Regions from separate parts of the Specibacter sp. RAF43 genome, predicted to be linked through region 2. Evidence: riboswitches for the same ligand, from Rfam matches in the RefSeq annotation. Region 2 holds a riboswitch; each other region holds the start of a gene.
The links. A riboswitch is a leader RNA that binds a small molecule or an ion and turns the genes downstream of it on or off. The one in region 2 is predicted to bind S-adenosylmethionine.
Positions count from the first base shown of each region.

Region 1: linked by a shared signal. The riboswitch ahead of AB4Y80_RS00875 (hypothetical protein) and the one ahead of AB4Y80_RS10490 (OsmC family protein) in region 2 are both predicted to bind S-adenosylmethionine.
Region 3: linked by a shared signal. The riboswitch ahead of AB4Y80_RS04920 (acyl-CoA dehydrogenase family protein) and the one ahead of AB4Y80_RS10490 (OsmC family protein) in region 2 are both predicted to bind S-adenosylmethionine.

Region 1 covers NZ_JBFREA010000001.1:195,329-201,464, reverse strand. The annotation lists gene AB4Y80_RS00900 (ferric reductase-like transmembrane domain-containing protein) at 1-406, opposite strand, end outside; gene AB4Y80_RS00895 (FAD:protein FMN transferase) at 399-1,358, opposite strand; gene AB4Y80_RS00890 (hypothetical protein) at 1,360-1,626, opposite strand; gene AB4Y80_RS00885 (cupin domain-containing protein) at 1,749-2,333, opposite strand; gene AB4Y80_RS00880 (sodium:solute symporter) at 2,575-4,104, shown strand; SAM riboswitch class IV at 4,125-4,237, shown strand; gene AB4Y80_RS00875 (hypothetical protein) at 4,252-4,539, shown strand; gene AB4Y80_RS00870 (biotin/lipoyl-containing protein) at 4,644-4,874, opposite strand; gene AB4Y80_RS00865 (VIT1/CCC1 transporter family protein) at 5,211-6,136, shown strand, end outside.
Region 2 covers NZ_JBFREA010000016.1:16,133-22,268, reverse strand. The annotation lists gene AB4Y80_RS10510 (UPF0158 family protein) at 1-251, opposite strand, end outside; gene AB4Y80_RS10505 (hypothetical protein) at 398-853, opposite strand; gene AB4Y80_RS10500 (FAD-dependent oxidoreductase) at 1,035-2,435, opposite strand; gene AB4Y80_RS10495 (ABC-F family ATP-binding cassette domain-containing protein) at 2,930-4,567, opposite strand; SAM riboswitch class IV at 4,683-4,805, shown strand; gene AB4Y80_RS10490 (OsmC family protein) at 4,842-5,393, shown strand; gene AB4Y80_RS10485 (GntR family transcriptional regulator) at 5,502-6,136, opposite strand, start outside.
Region 3 covers NZ_JBFREA010000006.1:14,578-20,713, forward strand. The annotation lists gene purL (phosphoribosylformylglycinamidine synthase subunit PurL) at 1-350, shown strand, start outside; partial or broken gene AB4Y80_RS04910 (LLM class flavin-dependent oxidoreductase) at 402-1,664, opposite strand; gene AB4Y80_RS04915 (APC family permease) at 1,661-3,103, opposite strand; gene AB4Y80_RS04920 (acyl-CoA dehydrogenase family protein) at 3,123-4,394, opposite strand; SAM riboswitch class IV at 4,586-4,699, opposite strand; gene AB4Y80_RS04925 (DUF1990 family protein) at 4,770-5,351, opposite strand; gene AB4Y80_RS04930 (MmcQ/YjbR family DNA-binding protein) at 5,335-5,739, opposite strand; gene AB4Y80_RS04935 (dihydrofolate reductase family protein) at 5,736-6,136, opposite strand, start outside.

The DNA.
Region 1 (6,136 bases), on a different contig from region 2:
CCAGGGCCAGCGGCCACATGGCGTACGCCAGCCAGTGGACCAGCCGGAAGGTCCGTCGTCCCAGCCGGTGCCGGAACAGGCTGGTCAGCACGACGGCGGCCACCAGGTCCAGCGCGGCGGTGCCCAGTCCCTGCCACACGGGCTTGTACCCGCCCAGGAACGGGACCACGACGTCGACCGGGTTCAGGTGGGCATAGGAGTCGAGCATCAGCGAGCCGACATGGAGCGCCAGGAAGATCACGGCCAGCAGCGAGAGGTTCCGGTGCAGCAAGGTCACGGACACCCGCGGCAGGCCGGCAACGGGCCGGCCCGAGCGGGTCAGGATCCCCAGCACCACGGTCCCGCTCAGCAGCACCATGGCGATCAGCCCGCTCACCCGCCCAAAGGCCCACAGCGCCTCATCCACGGGGACCCGCCCCCGCGGCGACGGGCCCAACCGCCGGCCAGTCCGCCGTCGTCAGCGCCTGCCCGCGCTGGTCGATCAGGCGGGCGCTGATCCCCTGCCCGCGCAACCACGCCGGCGCGGCCCGGCCCTTGACAATGGCCGCCGTGCTGCACGCGTTGGCCGCCAGCGCGGTGGGCGCCGCCACGCTGACGCTGCGCCACGGGGTGTCGGCCGGCAGCCCAAAGCGGGGATCGAGAATGTGGTGGCGCAGCACCCCGGCCTGCCGCCACCGCCGCTTCATGGTGCTGGAGGTGGCCAGCGCGTGCCCGGCCGGGAGGGACACCTGTTGCGCCGGATCCGCCCGCGTGTCCTGGACCAGCACCTGCCAGTGGCCGGCGGGGGCCGGGCCGGCCGTGGCGATGTCCCCGCCCAGGTTGACCAGCACCCCGCAGCCGAGCGCGGCGGCGATCCGGGCGGCGGCCAGGTCGGCGGCGACCGCCTTGGCTGTTGCCCCGAGGTCCACGACGACGTCGGCGGGCACGGTGAGGACCCTGCCGTCGAGGGTGATCCGGTGCCAGCGGGGCGGGCGGGCAAATGCCGCCGGCACGCCCTCGGGGGCCTTCGCCCGGGTGGGTGCCGACAGCCCGGCGAAGTCCCCGTCATAGCCAAGGGACACCAGGTCGTTGCCCAGGGTGGGATCCACGGCCCCATCCGTCCACCGGGCGGCCGCGAGCGCGGACGCCATCAAGGTGGCCAGCAGCGCCGAGACGGTGGCGCCCCCGGCCAGTTCATCCCGGCGGCGCGTGAGCTCCGCGTCGGCGCGGAAGCGGCTGCAGGCGAGGTCGACGGCGTCGAGCAGGTGCCGCGCCAGGGTCACCGCCGGGGCCAGCCGCGAAGGGTCGGTGACGACGACCGAGGCCGCCAGCCCCCAGACCTGCCAGTCGTGCCGGGCCGTGGTGTCCGTGCCGGCCATCTCACGATCCCGCCGAACGTGAATGGCTGCTCCCGTCGCCGCCGGGCAGCACCGGGGCGATGGTATCGGGCGTGGTTGGCGTGCTGCCCGATTTCACGGTGCCCGGGGTGACGGTGTTGGTTGTCGCATTGGCCGCGTTGGCCGCGGTGATGGTGGCGTACAGGGCGGCGCTGCCCAGGCCCGCCGCCCCCAGCGCGCCGACGGCCACCACGGACGTCACCGCGGCGGCAATTCTCTTCCCGTTCTTGCCGTTCTTGGTTGCGGTCATGACGGGTCCTCGCTTCCAAATCATCAACTCTGGGCACTGGGTATTGATCTCAACAATCCACACGTTTGCTTTGAGTTGGCCGTGAGGAACCCGGCTATGCCTTAGGAAGTCCCGGCGGCAGGCTACGCGCCGGAGCCGGACGCGGCCGGCACCAGGATAAAGAGTGCCTCCACGGGAGCGGCGGAGCGGTTCACCCAGGAATGCGGCTCCCGGCCGGGGAAGGACAGCGTGTCCCCGGCCTTGAGGTCGTAGGATTCCTGGGTCATGATCAAGGTCAGCTCGCCGCTGATGATGTGCAGGACGTCCACGTCGCAGTCCACCGCATAGAGCTCGGACTCGCCCCGGCCAAACGGTTCAATGGTGGTGCCTAGGATTTGCAGGCGGCGTTCCGAGCGGGCCGTGAGCAGCCGCTCGACGATGCCTTCGCCGCCGAGCGAAATGCGGGGACCTTCCCCGCGGCGCGTCAGGTGCGTCTCCGGAACGGCAAAGAGATCGCCGATGGAAATGGACAAAACCTGGCACAGGGTCACCAGGGATGCCACGCTGGGCGAGGTGAGATCGCGCTCCACCCGGCTCAGGAATCCCTTGGTCAGCCCGGTGGCATCGGCCACGTGCTCGATGGTGAGCCGCTGGGACTGCCGGGCCGCGCGGATCCTGGACCCGATCGCCACGGGTGCCGAGCTTGGCTCTACTGGCAAGGCCTTCATGTTCGCTCCTTCGTGGCGGTTGACTCACTAGGTGACTCTATACGGCTGTTACTCCGTCGGGGCCGGTCTCCGAAACGGCCGGCGGTGCAGCCCGCGTTGACTGTAACTGCAATCACAGTTTAGCCTAATAGACAACAGATGTTGCGTTAGAGGCAATATCCAACGGGGGATTAACCGCATAAGTACATTGGAGCTACACGTGTCACTAAACATTGCCATAGTCGTCATCTATTTGGTGGCCATGCTGGCCTTTGGCTGGTGGGGAAAATCGCGCACCAAGAACAATAGCGACTTTCTCGTCGCCGGCCGCCGCCTGGGGCCGTTCCTCTACACCGGCACCATGGCCGCCGTCGTCCTGGGCGGCGCGTCCACGGTGGGCGGCGTGGGCCTGGGCTACAAATTCGGCATCTCGGGCATGTGGCTGGTCGTTGCCATCGGCGTCGGCGTCCTGCTGCTGAGCCTGCTGTTTGCCCCCACCATCCAAAAGCTGAAGATCTACACGGTCTCGCAAATGCTGAGCCTGCGCTACGGCCAAGAGACCACCAAGATGTCCGGCATCGTCATGCTCGCCTACACGGTCATGATCTCGGCAACGTCCACGGGCGCCTACGCCACCATCTTCGTGGTGCTCTTCGGCTGGGACCGCTGGCTGGCAATCGCCGTCGGCGGCGCAATCGTCCTGGTGTATTCCACGATCGGTGGCATGTGGTCCATCACGCTCGCGGACCAGGTTCAGTTCATCATCAAGACCGTCGGCGTCTTCTTGCTCATGCTCCCGTTCGCCTGGAATGCGGCCGGAGGCCTGGCCGGCATCCAGAGCCGCGTCGACTCCACGTTCTTCCAGTGGGACGGCATTGGCGCCCAGACCATCATCACGTACTTCGTCATCTACACCCTGGGCCTGCTGATCGGCCAGGACATCTGGCAGCGCGTCTTTACCGCCAAGACCCCCACCGTCGCCCGCTGGGGCGGCGCAACGGCCGGCATCTACTGCATCCTGTACGGCGTGGCCGGGGCAATGATCGGCCTGGCCGCCCGCGTGGCCCTGCCGCAAATTGACGTTGCCACGCTCGGCAAGGACGTCGTGTACGCCGAGGTCGCCACCAACCTGCTGCCCATCGGCATTGGCGGCATCGTCATGGCCGCCGCCGTCGCGGCCATGATGTCCACCGCCTCCGGCGCCCTGATTGCCGCCGCCACGGTGGCCCGCAAGGACGTTGTGCCCTTCGTGGCCAGCTGGTTCGGCAAGACGATTGACACCTCCGACACCTCCAACCCCGAGCATGACATCAACGCCAACCGCTGGTACGTGTTGGGCCTGGGCGTGCTGGTGGTGCTGATCTCCATCCTGGTCAATGACGTCGTCTTTGCCCTGACCATCGCCTACGACATCCTGGTGGGCGGCCTGCTCGTGGCCATCATCGGCGGCCTGGCGTGGAAGCGCGGCACCGGCCTCGGCGCGGCCTGGTCCATGGCCGTTGGCTGCGCCCTGACGCTGATCCTGCTGGTCCTGTACGCCACGGGCCTGATCCCCAGCGCCGACGGCATCTACGCGAACGAGCCCATCTACTACGGCCTCATCGCCTCCCTGGTGGTCTACGTGGCCGTTTCCCTGGCCACCCCGCGCACCCCGGCCCACATCCGCCAGGCCTGGGACGACCGCATCGCCGCGGCCGCCACGGACTCCAACGACGACGACGTCGAGGCGGCCCTGTCCGCTGCCAAGGCAGGGTCCCGGTTTATTACGTCACCGGCCGCCGTCGCACGTTAACCCGGTAGCCTTGTAGCCAGCTTCAAGAGATGCGGCGCCAAGCTCCGACTGGCCGCACGCCAACCCCATGTTCACAGGGTGGCTCGGATGAGGAAGCGGCCCGCGGCTAACCAGTGGCGGGCAAGAGCACTCACAAAGGCGTACGCCATGACCGTTGCATCAGCCAACCCCACCGCCCGAACCGCCGCACCGAAACGCCCCGCCAGCATTCCCGTGCTGCCCGTCGTGGACGTCAACCTCGGCACCGTTTCATTCTTCACCCCGTCCGGGCACCGCCTGTACTGGTCCGCCGAGCCGGCGGAGCTGATCGCGGCGCTCGCCCAGGCCGTGCGCCCCGCCCAATGGGTCCCGGAAATCGGCACCCTTGTGGTCACGGTGGCGCAGACGGGGGTCCGATCCGGCCGCGGCCTGGGCTTCCGGCTCGCGGCGCACTAGGGCCGCGCCGGGGCTCGCGCCGAGGTAGCCGGTCCGCGCCGAGGCGGAACCAAAGGTGGGCGAGTCTCGGCGGTCTTCCACTGACTCGGCGGGCGCCCCCAGCGTTACTCGATGGTGGCGATGACGGCGCCCTGCGCCACCTCGTCGCCCTCGTCCACGGCAAGGCGGACCACACCGGCCACGGGCGCGTAGATTTCGGCGTCGACCTTGTTGATCGAGACCTCGGCCAGCAGGTGCCTCGCCTCCACCTTTTCGCCGTCCACGACATACCAGGTGGCCACCACGCCGGGCTCGGACGCGTCCCCGGTCATCATCGGAAACAGGACTTCACGCATGCAGGTACCACCGTCCAAATCGCGGTCGCAGTCCGTGCGGCCATTGGCAACACAGCCTATTCGAGTTCCCGCGCGTACAGAAATGGGCACCCCGGCACACACCGAACTTAGCCGCATCGACGCTGCCGCCGCGCAGTGACGCTGCGGAACCACTCAAACGCTGGCGGGCGGCAGCGCTCATGCGGGGCGGCAGCGCCCGTGCGGAGCAACAGCGCCCCGGCAACCGCCCCGGCACCCCGCCCGGTTCCGGTGTGCCGAAACTATTTTGCCCGGTTTACCGGCCGGAAATCCGCGGGAATCCGCGCTAGAGTGGGGGCGACTTGAGGAGTATGAGCCGTGCCTGAACGCACCCCCACGCCCGCGGAAATCAAGCGCTGGCGGCAATACCTGGCCGATGAACGGGCCGAGGCAGCCGTATACCGGGACCTGGCCAAGCGCCGCGACGGCGAGGAACGCACCATCCTGCTGGCGCTGGCCGAGGCCGAGGGCCGCCACGCCAAGCACTGGACCGAGCTGCTCGGCGAGCACGCCCTGACCACGGCGCGGGCGTCCCTGCACAACCGATTCCTGGGGTTCCTGGCCCGGAGCTTCGGCTCCGTGTTCGTGCTGGCCCTGGCCCAGCGCTCCGAATCCCGGTCCCCCTACGCCAGCGACACCGATGCCACCCGGGCCATGGCCGCGGATGAGGCCATCCATGAGGAGGTGGTCCGCGGCCTGGCCACGCGCGGGCGCAACCGGCTTTCCGGGTCCTTCCGGGCCGCCGTGTTTGGCGCCAACGACGGCCTGGTCAGCAACCTGTCCCTTGTCATGGGCATGGCGGCCACCGGGGTGGGCAGCCAGGTCGTGCTCTTTAGCGGCATCGCCGGACTGCTGGCGGGCGCCCTGTCCATGGGCGCCGGGGAATACGTCTCCGTGCGGTCCCAGCGCGAACTCCTGGACGCCTCCACACCCACCCAGGTGACCCTGTCGGCGGCGCCCTCGCTGGACTTGAAGGACAATGAGCTGGTGCTGGTGTACCTGGCCCGCGGCATGTCCCGCGAAGCCGCCGAACACCGGGCCGCCGAACGCATGGGCCAGTTCACCTGCGACTGCGACCCCAGCCTGTCCCTGCGCCCGGACAAATTTGAGACCAGCAACGCCCACGAGACCCTGGGCACCGCCTGGGGCGCGGCCGGCTCCAGCTTTTGTTTCTTTGCCTCCGGTGCGATCGTCCCGATCCTGCCGTTCCTGTTCGGCATGACGGGGGCGGGTGCGCTGGTGCT
Region 2 (6,136 bases):
GGGTCCCTCTCACCCGCAATGAAATCCTCCATGTCCCGGTACACCTCGTGGGATTCAACGGGCTCGATGCGAAGGCCGCCCCGCTCGTCAACATCCCAGCCCTCCGCGTCGGCCTCGTCGGCCGCCTCTTCGCCCCACAGTTCGATCCGGCCGGTGGCGGGGTCAAGCCAAAAGAACGTCTCGCCATCCATGTACTGGTTTTCCAGTGCCATCACCAGCGTGTCCAGGTCAATGGCGTCCAAAGGGAGCATGGCAATGCCTCCGCTCGCGTGAAACAGTGCTCACCTTCAATTTTTCCGCGGGATGGCCCATCAGGCAATAGCCCGTGCCGAACCCGGGCAAACGCAAACATGGGCCGGGGCAGCAGCCCCGGCCCACGCCGTCGAACCTTTTGGCGTTAGTGCGCCGAATGCCCCTTGCCCGGGGTGTAGGCCCGGGCCAGCTGGGCCAGCGCCAGCGCCGCCACCAGCAGGCCGAAGTCACGCAGGGCGACGTCGTAGAAGCCGGAATACGTGAGCAGGTTGACGATGATCCCGGCCAGCCACAGGGCCACCACGTAGGCGGCGTAGCGCGGCTTGAGGGCGACCATGACGCCGGCGGCGATCTCCACGACGCCGATGATCAGCATCATGGTGTGGGCGCTGAAGGGGGAGACGTCGACCAGCCACGGGGCCAGGTAGCCCTCCCAGTTGGTCAGGATGTTGGCGAACTTGTCCAGGCCCATGATGAGCGGGATCGCGATGAAGCCGATCCAGAGCATGAGGAACGCCCCGTACGCTGGCTCGGCCTTGGCGCGCTGCAACGCATGTGACACCCCTCCGGTTGAACGGGCGGGGATTGAACTGGCGGCCATGGTTTTCTCCTTCTAAAAACTAAACTTGTGTTTTTAGACTCCACCTTAACGGCCGGCTTGTCAATATGGGCCCCGGCGCGGCCGGATTCCGGACCCCGGCCGCGCCGGGCCTGGCGGGCCGGGGCACGTGCCGGCGCCGGACCGGACCGCGCGGCCGGGGCACGCGCCGTCGGGCCTGGACCTACCGGGCCGCCAGGGCCCCGGTGACCGCGGCCAGGGTGCCGGTGTCGACGTCCTGCGACGGGCCGTTCAGGTACCGCTCCAGCGAGTCGTCCATGGCGTTGAGCCAGCGCGTGTGGTGCCTGGCGGCCAGGGTGCCGGTGACAACGGAGCGGTGCACGGTGTCCCGGTAGCCCAGGATGTCCGACTCCTTGTCCCGCATCCACGTCTTCAACAGCGCGGAGACGGCGTCCAGGTCAAACGGCGGGTAGTCCGTGGCGTCGATGAGCTCACGCACGTAGTCCGACTGGAAATCGGCCTCCGCGTCATGACCGGGCAGGGCGGCCTGGCGATCCAGCCACGCCTGGATGTCGGCCGCGCGCTCTTCCGGCGACGGCAGCTCGATCACGCCGGTCATCACGTCCCGGGCAAACCAGGCCTGGGCGTCAAACATGTTGAACGTGTAGTACTGGTCCTGTGCGCCCAGGTAGAACAGGTTCGTGTTTTGTTGCCACACCACGCCCTTGAAGAGGTTGGCCGGGTACAGCACGTTCTTGGACTTCAGGGAGAGCTCCCCGGGCAGGAACGGGTACTTGTGCTGGTAGCCGGTGCACAGTACGACGGCGTCAAAGTCGCCCCGCGTGCCGTCACTGAAGTGGGCGCAGGTCCCGTCAAAGTGCGTGACGAGCGGACGCTCGACCGTGTTCTCCGGCCAGTCAAAGCCCATGGGGGCGCTGCGGTAGCTGAAGGTGACGGACCGGGCACCCATCTTGTGGGCCTGCATGCCGATGTCCTCGGCGGAGTAGCTGCTGCCGATCAACAACACCCTCTTGCCGGCGAAGCGCTCCGCGCCGCGGAAGTCATGGGCGTGCAGGACCTCGCCGGGGAAGCCGGCGATCCCGTCAAAGGCGGGGGCTGCGGGGACGGAGAAGTGGCCGGTGGCGACCACCAACTTATCGAAAACGTGGGTTTGGGTGGTGCCGGTGGGCAGGTCCTCCACGGTCAGGGTGAATTCCTGGGTGCCCTCGTCGTAGCTGACGAAGCGGGCCGCGGTGTTGAACGTGACGTACTTGCGCACGTCGGACTTTTCCACGCGACCCTTGATGTAGTCGAAGAGGACCGCGCGAGGCGGGAAGGAGGAGATGGGGCGGCCAAAGTGCTCGTCAAAGGAGTAGTCGGAAAATTCCAGGCATTCCTTGGGCCCGTTGGACCACAGGTGGCGGTACATGCTCGAATGGACGGGTTCGCCGTGGGCATCCAGTCCGGTGCGCCAGCTGCTGTTCCACTGTCCGCCCCAGTCGTCCTGCTTCTCAAAGCACATGATTTCCGGAATTTCCGCACCTTTTTGGCGGGCCGATTCGAACGCCCGCAGTTGTGCCATGCCGCTGGGGCCTGCACCAATGATTCCGACTCGCAATTTCATGCTGTGCTCCTCATTCACTGGATCTTCACCGGTCCGTTGTGACGCTGACGAGTCCACGCTCCGGATAGGCCGGTGGCCGAAGGCGGCGCACCGTGGCGGAGCAACAAGCGCAGGGTGCGCGGCGGCAGATCTTTCTGCGGCGGTGGTGCGGGCGGCATGGGCCGCCCGGGGCCCGGGCATCAATCCCACGACGGGAGACAGGGCCCTGTTCGGGACGTTGGCGTGGCGCGAACATCCCGGACTCGAAAGCAGGGCGCCGTAGATCCGAAGGCGGCGCCCCTGCTACCCATTGCAACATTTTAGGTATCTTAAGTCAAAGTCAATCGACCCTTAAGGTGAGCTAACTCATTGCGCGGACCTTCCCGCCACGGAGGCCGGGGATCTGCGCCTCAAGACGTGAATCGGGGGTGCCTTGTCGCGAAACCGGGGCCACCGCGCAAAATACCGCGGGGACATACCGGTCTCGCGCGTTGGTCCCGGTTTCGCGGAGCGGGCTACAGCTCGGTGACCTGCCCCCGGCTGACCTCCCAGCGGGTGTCGAGGCGGACATTTTCCAGCAGGCGGCGGTCGTGGGAGACCAGCAGCAGCGTGCCTTCGTAGCTGTCCAGCGCCTCCTCCAGCTGCTCGATCGCCGGCAGGTCCAGATGGTTCGTTGGCTCGTCGAGCACCAGCACATTGACGCCGCGGGCCTGCAGCAGCGCCAGCGAGGCGCGTGTGCGCTCACCCGGGGACAGGCTGCCCACGGCGCTGGTGACCTGGTCGGCCTTGAGCCCGAACTTGGCCAGGAGTGTGCGGACCTCGCCCTGGTTCAGTTCCGGCACCAGGGCCTCAAACGCCGCCCCCAGCGGAACGTTCTCCGGGAACTGGCTGCGCGCCTGGTCAATCTCGCCGACGGCGACGCTGGCACCCAGGGAGGCGACGCCGTCGTCCGGGGCTGTGCGGCCCAGCAGCAGCCGCAGCAGCGTGGACTTGCCGGCGCCGTTGGGACCGGTGATGCCGATGCGCTCCCCGGCGTTGACCTGCACCGAGACCGGTCCGAGCGTGAAGCCGCCCTGGGTGAGCGTGGCGGCGTTCAGCGTGGCGACCACGGAGCTGGACCGCGGCGCGGCGCCGATGCGCAGGTGCAGTGTCCACTCCTTGCGCGGCTCCTCCACCTCGTCCAACCGGGCGATCCGCGACTCCATCTGGCGCACCTTTTGGGCCTGCTTTTCGGAGGATTCCATGCTGGCCCGGCGGCGGATCTTGTCATTGTCCGGGCTCTTTTTCATGGCGTTCCGCACGCCTTGCGAGCTCCATTCGCGCTGGACGCGGGCACGCGAGACCAGGTCGGCCTTCCTGCCCGCGAATTCGTCGTACGCCTCGCGGGCATGCCGCCTAGCCACGGCGCGCTCCTCCAGGAACGCGTCGTAGCCGCCGTCGTACACGGCCACCTTGTTCTGGGCCAGGTCAAGTTCCACGACGGAGGTGATGCAGCGGGCCAGGAATTCGCGATCGTGCGAGACCAGCACCACCCCGCCGCGCAGGCCGGTCACGAACTCCTCCAGCCTGGCCAGCCCGGCGAGGTCAAGGTCATTGGTGGGTTCATCCAGGAGGACGACGTCGAAGCGGCTCAGCAGGAGCGCGGCCAACGCTACCCGGGCGGCCTGCCCGCCGGAGAGGCCCGTCATGAGGGTGTTCTCCCCAACCTCGAGCCCGAGACCGGCCAGGGTTTCCGGGAGTCTTTCGTCCAGATCGGCGGCGCCGCACGCGAGCCAGCGGTCCAGGGCGTCGGCGTACCGGTCGTCGTCGGCCGCATTGCCCGAACCCAGGGCCGCCGCACAGGATTCCATCGCCACGGTGGCGGCCGTGCACCCGGTCCGCCGGCCGATGTACGCGGCGACCGTTTCGCCCTCGATGCGTTCGTGCTCCTGCGGGAGCCAGCCGATGAAGGCGTCCCGCGGCGCGGTGCTCACGGTGCCGGCCTGGGGCGTGTCGGCCCCGGCGAGCAGCTTGAGCAGGGTGGATTTGCCGGCCCCGTTGGCGCCCACCACGCCCACCACGTCCCCGGGGGAGACGGTGAGGTTGAGGTTGGCGAACAAGGTGCGGTGGGCGTGGCCTCCGGAGAGGTCCTTGGCCACGAGCGTAGCGGTCATGAGTCCATTTTAGGAGGCGAACGCGCCCGGGCCGACCGGGCCGGCGTCGCCCATGTTGCCCCGCATGACGTGAGCCTTGAACCGCCCCGCTCCCGGACGCCACACTTGAGAGCAGAATCAAGAGTCCCAACCTCAAGGCCCTGGCCGGTTGGGCGGCAACCCTCATCACCATAGTGGGGTGCCCCAGGTGACGATTCGACGCCCGTCCGGCGCTGGACCGGGGGCGTAAGTATGGCGCGGCGCACGGCGCGCGCCCTCACCGTGAAGGAACACGATGTCTGAATCAACCCTTGCAGCGACCCCGGCCGACCTTGCCGCGGACCGCTCCGCCCGGCTCGCCGAGGCCGGCGCCTTCTGGACGCAGCGGATCACCCAGGATGCACAGAACGCCAGGCTGACCTATAAGGCGGCCGGCGTGGCCGTCGGATCCGTCGCCACCCGGATCAGTGCCGGCAAGCACCAGTTCACGGTGGATGAGCCCGCCGGTCTGGCCGGCGACGACGCGGCCGCCAGTCCCGTCGAATATGCCCTGGGCGCGCTCATCGCCTGCCAGGTGGTGGTGTACCGGCTGTACGCCGACCAGCTGGGCATCGTCGTCGACGACCTCACGATCGAGGCCGAAGGGGACCTGGACGTCCGCGGGCTCTTTGGCATCGACCCCTCGGTGCGTCCTGGATTCCAGGACGTCCGCCTGAGCGTGAAGATCTCCGGCCCGGAGTCCCAGGAACGCTACGAGGAACTGCGCCGCACGGTCGAATCCCGCTGCCCCGTGCTGGACCTGTTTGCCAACCTGACCCCGGTCAGCGCGGTCCTCACCAAGGTCTAGCCGGCCCGCTTGAGCGCGGCCGCCCCGCTTGGACGCTGCCTTCCCGCTCCTGCGCTGTTGCCCGACAGCGCTTGAGCGGGACGGCAGCGTTTTTGCCGTGGAGGTTGCTTACGCCTCGGCCGAACTCCCCAGCGACAGCCAGTTTTCCCGGCAGGCCAGTGCCGCGCCTTCGGCGTCGCCCAGACCGGCCAGCCGGATGATCTCGGCGTGTACCGTGACCGAATGCCGGGCCGAATGCGAGCCGAACCGCTGCCGTTCCACGCGCCGCAGCAACGGCAGGGCCTGTTCCAGGACGTCCGGGATCATGTCGTTGCCGCAGGCGTCGATGAAGACCGCGTGAAAGTCGTCGTCCGCGGCCAGGGCGCGCTCGACGTTGTCGTGCTCGAGGGCCGTCGCGAACCGGCCGTTGGCCGCCGTCATGGCCGCCAGGTGATCGCCCGTGGCGGCCGGGACGGCGAGCCGGGCCGCGAGTTCATGCATGGCGGCGACAACCTGCTGGGCGCCGATGGTGGAGGCCGGGTCGAGCGGCGCGACGATGGTGGCCCGGCCGGGCTTGGCGATGATCAACCCCGCCCGCTCGAGCCGGAGCAGCGCCTCCCGGATGGGGGTCCGGCTCACGCCCAGCCAGGCCTCGAGTTCGGGGTCCTTGAGCCGTTCGCCGGGACCAAATGTGCCGTCGATGATGGCGTCACGAATGGATTCATACACTTCGTCGCGCAGCAGCGAGCGCTTGTGGATCCCGT
Region 3 (6,136 bases), on a different contig from region 2:
TCGACGCCGCGCACGACCTCTCCGAGGGTGGCCTGGCCGCCGCCCTGGTGGAGTCCTCGCTGCGCTTCAACACCGGTGCCCGGGTGGCCCTTGACGAGGTGGCCCAGCGCGACGGCGTGGACCTGTTCACGCTGCTGTTCTCCGAGACGCAGGGCCGGGCCATCGTGGCCGTCCCGCGCAGTGAGGAGGTGCGCTTCAACGACATGTGCACCGCCCGCCGCTTCCCGGTCTCGCGCATCGGTGTCGTGGACGGGGCGTCCGGGGCCCTGGATCTGCAGGGCCAGTTCAGCGCCACGCTGGACGAACTCCGCGAAGCCCATGAGGCGACCCTGCCGAAGCACTTCGGCTAGGCGCTGAGGTAGCCGGTGCGCGCCGAGATCCCCCCGGTTTTGGGGGGATCGCTCCGGGACCACAAACCTCACCACGTCCTCGAAGCTGCCGGGGGTGATGGCGTAGGCGAGGTTGAAGCCGTCCACGTCGGTCTCCTCCACCCAGTCGATCAGCTCCTGGGCCACGTCAGCGCCGGAGCCGACCAGGCGCGGGCCCATGCCCCCAATGGCGGCGAAGTCGGCGAGGTCGCGCACGGTCCAGGCGGCGCCGTCGTCATTGCGCGCCTTGGCGAAATTGGCCACGGCGGACTGGATGGCATTGGACTTGACGTTGCCGATCGGCTCGTCAAGGTCATAGGTGGACAGGTCCAGGCCCAACCAGCCCGAGAGCAGCGCCAGCGCGCCCTCGGTGCTCGCGTAGGATCGGTACTCCTCATGCTTGGCGTGGGCCTTTTCCGCCGTCTCATCGGTGATGATGGTCAGCATGGTGTAGATGCGCACCGCGTGCCGGTTCCGCCCGGCGGCCGCGACGGCATCGCGGATGCGCGCCACCGTGGCTTTCAGCAATTCCTTGGTGGGTGCGCCGACGAAGACGGCCTCCGCATTGCCGGCCGCAAACGCGACGCCGCGCGGTGACGCGCCGGCCTGGTAGATCACCGGGGTGCGTTGCGGGGACGGTTCGCTGAGGTGGATGCCGGGCACCTTGAAATAGGTGCCGTCGTGGCCAATTTCGTGGACCTTGCTCGGGTCCGTAAACACGCCGGTTTCGCGGTCACGGACGACGGCGCCGTCCTCCCAGGAGCCCTCCAGCAGTTTGTAGACCACCTCCAGATACTCGTCGGCATGGTCGTAGCGCTCATCGTGTTCAAGCTGGTCCTCGTTGCCCATGTTCCGGGCGGCGGAGGGCAGGTAGCCGGTGACCACGTTCCAGCCGACCCGGCCGTTGCTGAGGTGATCGAGGGTGGAGAGCCGGCGGGCGAACGGGTACGGGTGCTCGTAGGCGGTCCCGGCCGTGACGCCGAAGCCCAGGTTCTCGGTGACCAGGGCCATGGCGGACACCAGCAGGAAGGGATCGTTGACGGGCACCTGCGTGCCTTGGCGCAGCGTGGCCTCGTTGGAGGCGCCGAAGACGTCGTAGGTGCCCAGGACATCGGCAATAAAGATGCCGTCAAAGAGCCCGCGCTCCAGCGTTTGGGCCAGCTCCGCCCAGTAGCGCAGGTCCTTGTAGCGCCAGGATTGGTCCTCCGGGTGGCGCCACAGCCCGGGTGACTGGTGGGCCACGCAGTTCATGTCAAAGGCGTTGAAGCGGATGTGGCGGCGGGTTGTTTCGCTCATGATGGTTCTCCGTTGGTGATGGTCGCGGCCGGTGCGGTGGCCGGGCGGGCATTTTCAATGACCCAGCCGGCGGCCAGTGCGAGCACCAGGACGGCGAGCACCACGACGCACAGCAGGGTGCTGCCCCCCAGCAGGGCCGGCAGGTTGGACAGGATGAGGGCCAGGATTCCCAGCAGGCCCAGAAAGCCAAGGGTGGGGGCCACGCTGCGGCGCCAGTTCACCCACGGCGCCCCGCGCCGCCGGAAGAACACGACCACCGCGACGCTGGTCAACGTCATGAGCACCACGATCCCGAGCGAGGCGAACCCCGCAAACCAGGTGTAGAACTCATTGATTGGGTCCCAGCCGGTGACGAGGGCCGCGGCGAGGAAGATCGCCACGACGGCGTTGTCCGCCAGGGAGGCGCGGTGCGGGGACCGGTGCACCGGGTGGGTGCCGGCCAGGGTGGCGGGCAGGACCCCGCTGGCGCCCAGTTGGAAGAAGTACCGGGACCCGATGTTGTGGAAGGCCAGGATGCAGGCGAAGAGGCTGGTGGTCAGCAGCACCTGCACCAGGTGCGCGCCGACGGGGCCGAGGTAGGCGCCGGCGGTGTCGGCCAGCATCGATCCGGGGTTGGAGAGGGCGCGGGCCACCGCGGCGTCGTCGCCCCAGGCGCTCAGCAGGGCCCAGGTGGAGACGGCGTAGAACAGCCCAATGAGCGCCAGGGCCAGGTAGGTGGCCCGGGGAATCGTGCGGTCCGGGTCGCGGGCCTCATCCCGGAACACGGCCGTTGCCTCAAAGCCGATGAAGCTGAGGATGGCGAACAACAGGGCCACCCCGGGGGCGCCGGAGAAGACCGTGGCGGGCACGGCAAACCCGGCGGAGAGCCCCTGCGGGCCGCCGCCGGCCAGGATCACGCGTGCGTCGAGCACCAGGACGATCAGCACCTCGGCCAGGAGCAGGACGCCCAACACCTTGCCGGAAAGCTCGATGTTGCGGTGGCCGAGCCAGGTGACGGCGGCCAGTGCGACGGCGGCCCACAGCCACCAGGGCAGGTCCGGGCCGCCGTAGGCGGTGACGACCTGACCGACGGCCGGGCCCAGCAGCCCGTAGACGCCGGCCTCGAGCGCCAGGTAGGACAGCAGTGCCACGAATGCGGCACCGGTTCCGGCGCGCCGGCCGAGCCCGCGCCGGATGTAGCTGGAAAACGCGCCGGCGTCGGGCACGTGCGGGGTCATGGTGGTGAAGCCGACGGCGAACAGCAGCAAGATGGCGGTGGCGGCCAGGAAGATCGTGGGCAGCCCTGCCCCGTTGCCGGAGGCGATGCCCAGCGGCACGGGACCGCCGATGACGCCCAGCGGCGAGGCGGCGGCAACAACAATCAGGACGATGCCGGTCACGCCCAGGCGCCCGGTCAGGCGGGGTGCGGTTTTTTCACTTTGGCGGGTGATGGTGGTCATGGGAGGAGTCTTTCGCGGGTCAGGCCGGTACGACGGCGGTCGGGTGCTGGTGAGTGTCGGCGCCGGCTTCGCCGATGGACCACACGTAGGGCGGCTCGGTGCCGTTGACCTCAAAGTCGCCGATGATGCGCGCCTTGTAGACGAACGGGTTGTGCGTGGCGACGGTGCGGGCGTTGCGCCAGTGCCGGTCCAGCTGCTTGCTGGTGCTGGTCGAGGAGGCGCCCAGGGCGTTGAACAGGGCCCCGGCGGCGTCGGGAATGAGGGTGCTCAGGACCACCTGCGCCTGCCCGGATTCCAGTTCGACGGCGATGTTCGCCGTCCGCTCCGCGTCCGCGTCCAGGTGCCTGGCCGCGTACACGTTGTCCAGGGACCGGGCGACGCGCAGCGTGGCGGCCTCGGCGACATACGCCTTGGCGCTGATCTCGCCCACGATCTGCAGGATCTGCGGATCCTCGCGCACCAGCGGGGCGTTGCCGTGGCCGAACACGCGGGTCCGGCCGCGGACCTGTTCGGCGGCGTCCGCCACCACCGCGCGCCCGATTCCGGCGAGGGTGATCAGCAGCAGGTGCTGGTAGACGGCCGTTTGGTACGGGAAGCGGTCGGCGAAGTCGGAGACGTTGGCCGGGTCCACCGGGGTGTTGTGGAAGGTGGTGGTGCCGCTTCCGGTCAGGCGCTGACCAAATCCGTCCCAGTCGTCGAGGGTTTCCACGCCCGGCGCCCGGGTGGAGACGACCACGGAAACCTCGGACCCGTCCGGGCGCCGAGCCGTGACGTCCACCCAGTCGGCGAAGATGGTGCCGGTGGTGTAGAACTTGCGCCCGGTCAGCAGCGGGGTGCCGCTTGAATCATCCAGCGTGGTCGCGGTGCCGCCCGCGCCCGGCTCCGTCCAGGCGCTGCCGGCGATCTCCCCGGCGGCGAACCGGCGCAGCCACGGTGCGCGACCGGCGTCGACGGTGTGGTGGTAGAGGTGTTCCTCGACCAGGGCAATATGGGCGCGCAGGGCCTGCGGGACGTTGCTGTCCGCGGCGGCCAGCTCGATCAGCAGGGCGGTGAATTCCTCCCAGCTTAGGCCGTTGCCGCCCAGTTCGGCGGGGATCCGGGCCCCGCCGAAGCCTGCGTCCCGGAGCCAGCCGATCTGCTCAAACGGCAGGGTGCGCTCGCGTTCGCGCACGGCGGCCCCGGCGGCGATCCGGTCGAATATGGGCCGGTAGATTGAGGCGGCAGCGGAAAAGGCCGACCCTCCGATGGTGCTCTCTATGGTGCTCTCATAGGTGCTCTGGGGGATGCTCATGGGTACTCCTGGAACGGGTCAATGGAATTGAATGCGGCCGCGGGCATGACCGAGCCGCACGCGGCGGGGGATTCCGGCTGCGCGGGATGGGCTGGGGGGCAACTCCGCGGGGTGCCGCGGTTGGGGACACCGGTCCCCTGCGGGCATGCAATTTGTGCTGGGCGCCTTTCACGGTTGGGACGCCGTCGGTGGCGCCGTACTTGCCGTCCGGCATGGCCGGACAACCAGATCATCACCTGGGGCACCCCGCTACGGAAGAGGGTTGCCGCCCGACGAGCCAGGGCTTGTCATCGGGACTCATGATCTTGGCTCAAGTATCCACACGTCCGCGGCGCATGAACAACAAATGTGAAGAAAGAGGTCGAAATGACGTTTTTAGACGAGCTTCGCGACGAGGGAGCGGGCGGCCCGCATGTAGCTCCTGGTGACCCCGCGCTGGGTGAACCTGGTGACCGGGGAGCCCAGCTTGAAGATCAGGCGCGAGGGTTTGCTGAAGGCCAACAGGCGGAAGTACACGCCGCCGTCGGGCGTTTTCATGGCGATGAACGACTCCTCGCCGAGCGCGGGGTGTCCCGGCAGTGTGCCGTAGCCGAAGCCGGCCAGCTCCACCTCCAGACCGTCCGTGCGCACGATCCCCGTCGGTTCCTCCGCCCACACGACCTCGCACGGGATGGGCACGCGCAGATTTCCGACGCCGAAGCCGCTCACGATCACGGCGCCCACGGCGGCGCGCGGCGGCGCCGAAACGCGCAGCCCCGCGCGGCGCTGAATTTGCCAGGTCATGATGCCGTCGGCCAGCGCCGTGAAGTCGGCGTCCCCGGTGCCCACGCGAATCTGCAGGTCCACGTGGTCAAAGCCGTCCGGCCAGTTTCCGGCACCCGTCGGTTCGCCCGCCAGGATGCGCGTGCGGCCCAGCTGCGGGTAGTTCAGGCCGCCCCGTTCAGTCTTCAGTGGCACGCGCACTCCATTTCAAGGCGTCTTGTTGCTGCCTGGGCAGTCCGGCCACCACCAGGTCGTAGGAATCCTCCAGCATGTCCAGCACCGTCCGGGCCTCCAGGCGGGTACAGTCCACGGAGTTCCAGTGCCGTTTGTTCAGGTGGTAGCCGGGCGTGATGGCGGGGTTGGCCAGGCGAAGCTGCGGCGCCAGCTCGGGGTCGCACTTAAGGCCCACCGACAGGCCCGGGCGGTTCAGGTTGGCGATGGCGAACATCTTGCCCACCCTTTGGGCGGAGCCGCTGGGCGCGAGCACCTTAAACACGGCCGTCTCCGGGCCGAACGGGTAGTCCTCGTAGGCGCCGGGCAGTTTCAGCGCGGCCGCACGGAGTCCGGCGCCCGTGAGGTTCATGCCGGCTCCGCGCCGGAGCCGGTCACGGTCCCGGCGTCCGTTTTCCGGACCCCGTAGCTCAGGGTCGCGAATTGGCCCTGTTGGAGGGCGCTGCGCAGCACCAGTCGGTCGGGGCCGACGATGCGCGGCAGCAGTGGCGCGCCTCCGGCCAGGAGCGCCGGTGCGATGGATACGGTGATTTCATCCAGTGCGTCGATGTCCAGGAACTGGCCGGCGAGGTCGCCGCCGCCCACCACCCACACGTCCTTCTCCCCGGCCGCGGCGACGATGTCCGGCAGGACGTTTTTGACGGAACCGCTGACAAACCGGACGTCGGCGCCGTCGGGCACCGGCAGCTGGCGGCTGGTGAAGACATAGGTGGGTTTCTCGCCGTAGAATTGCCGCCACTTGGCCGGGT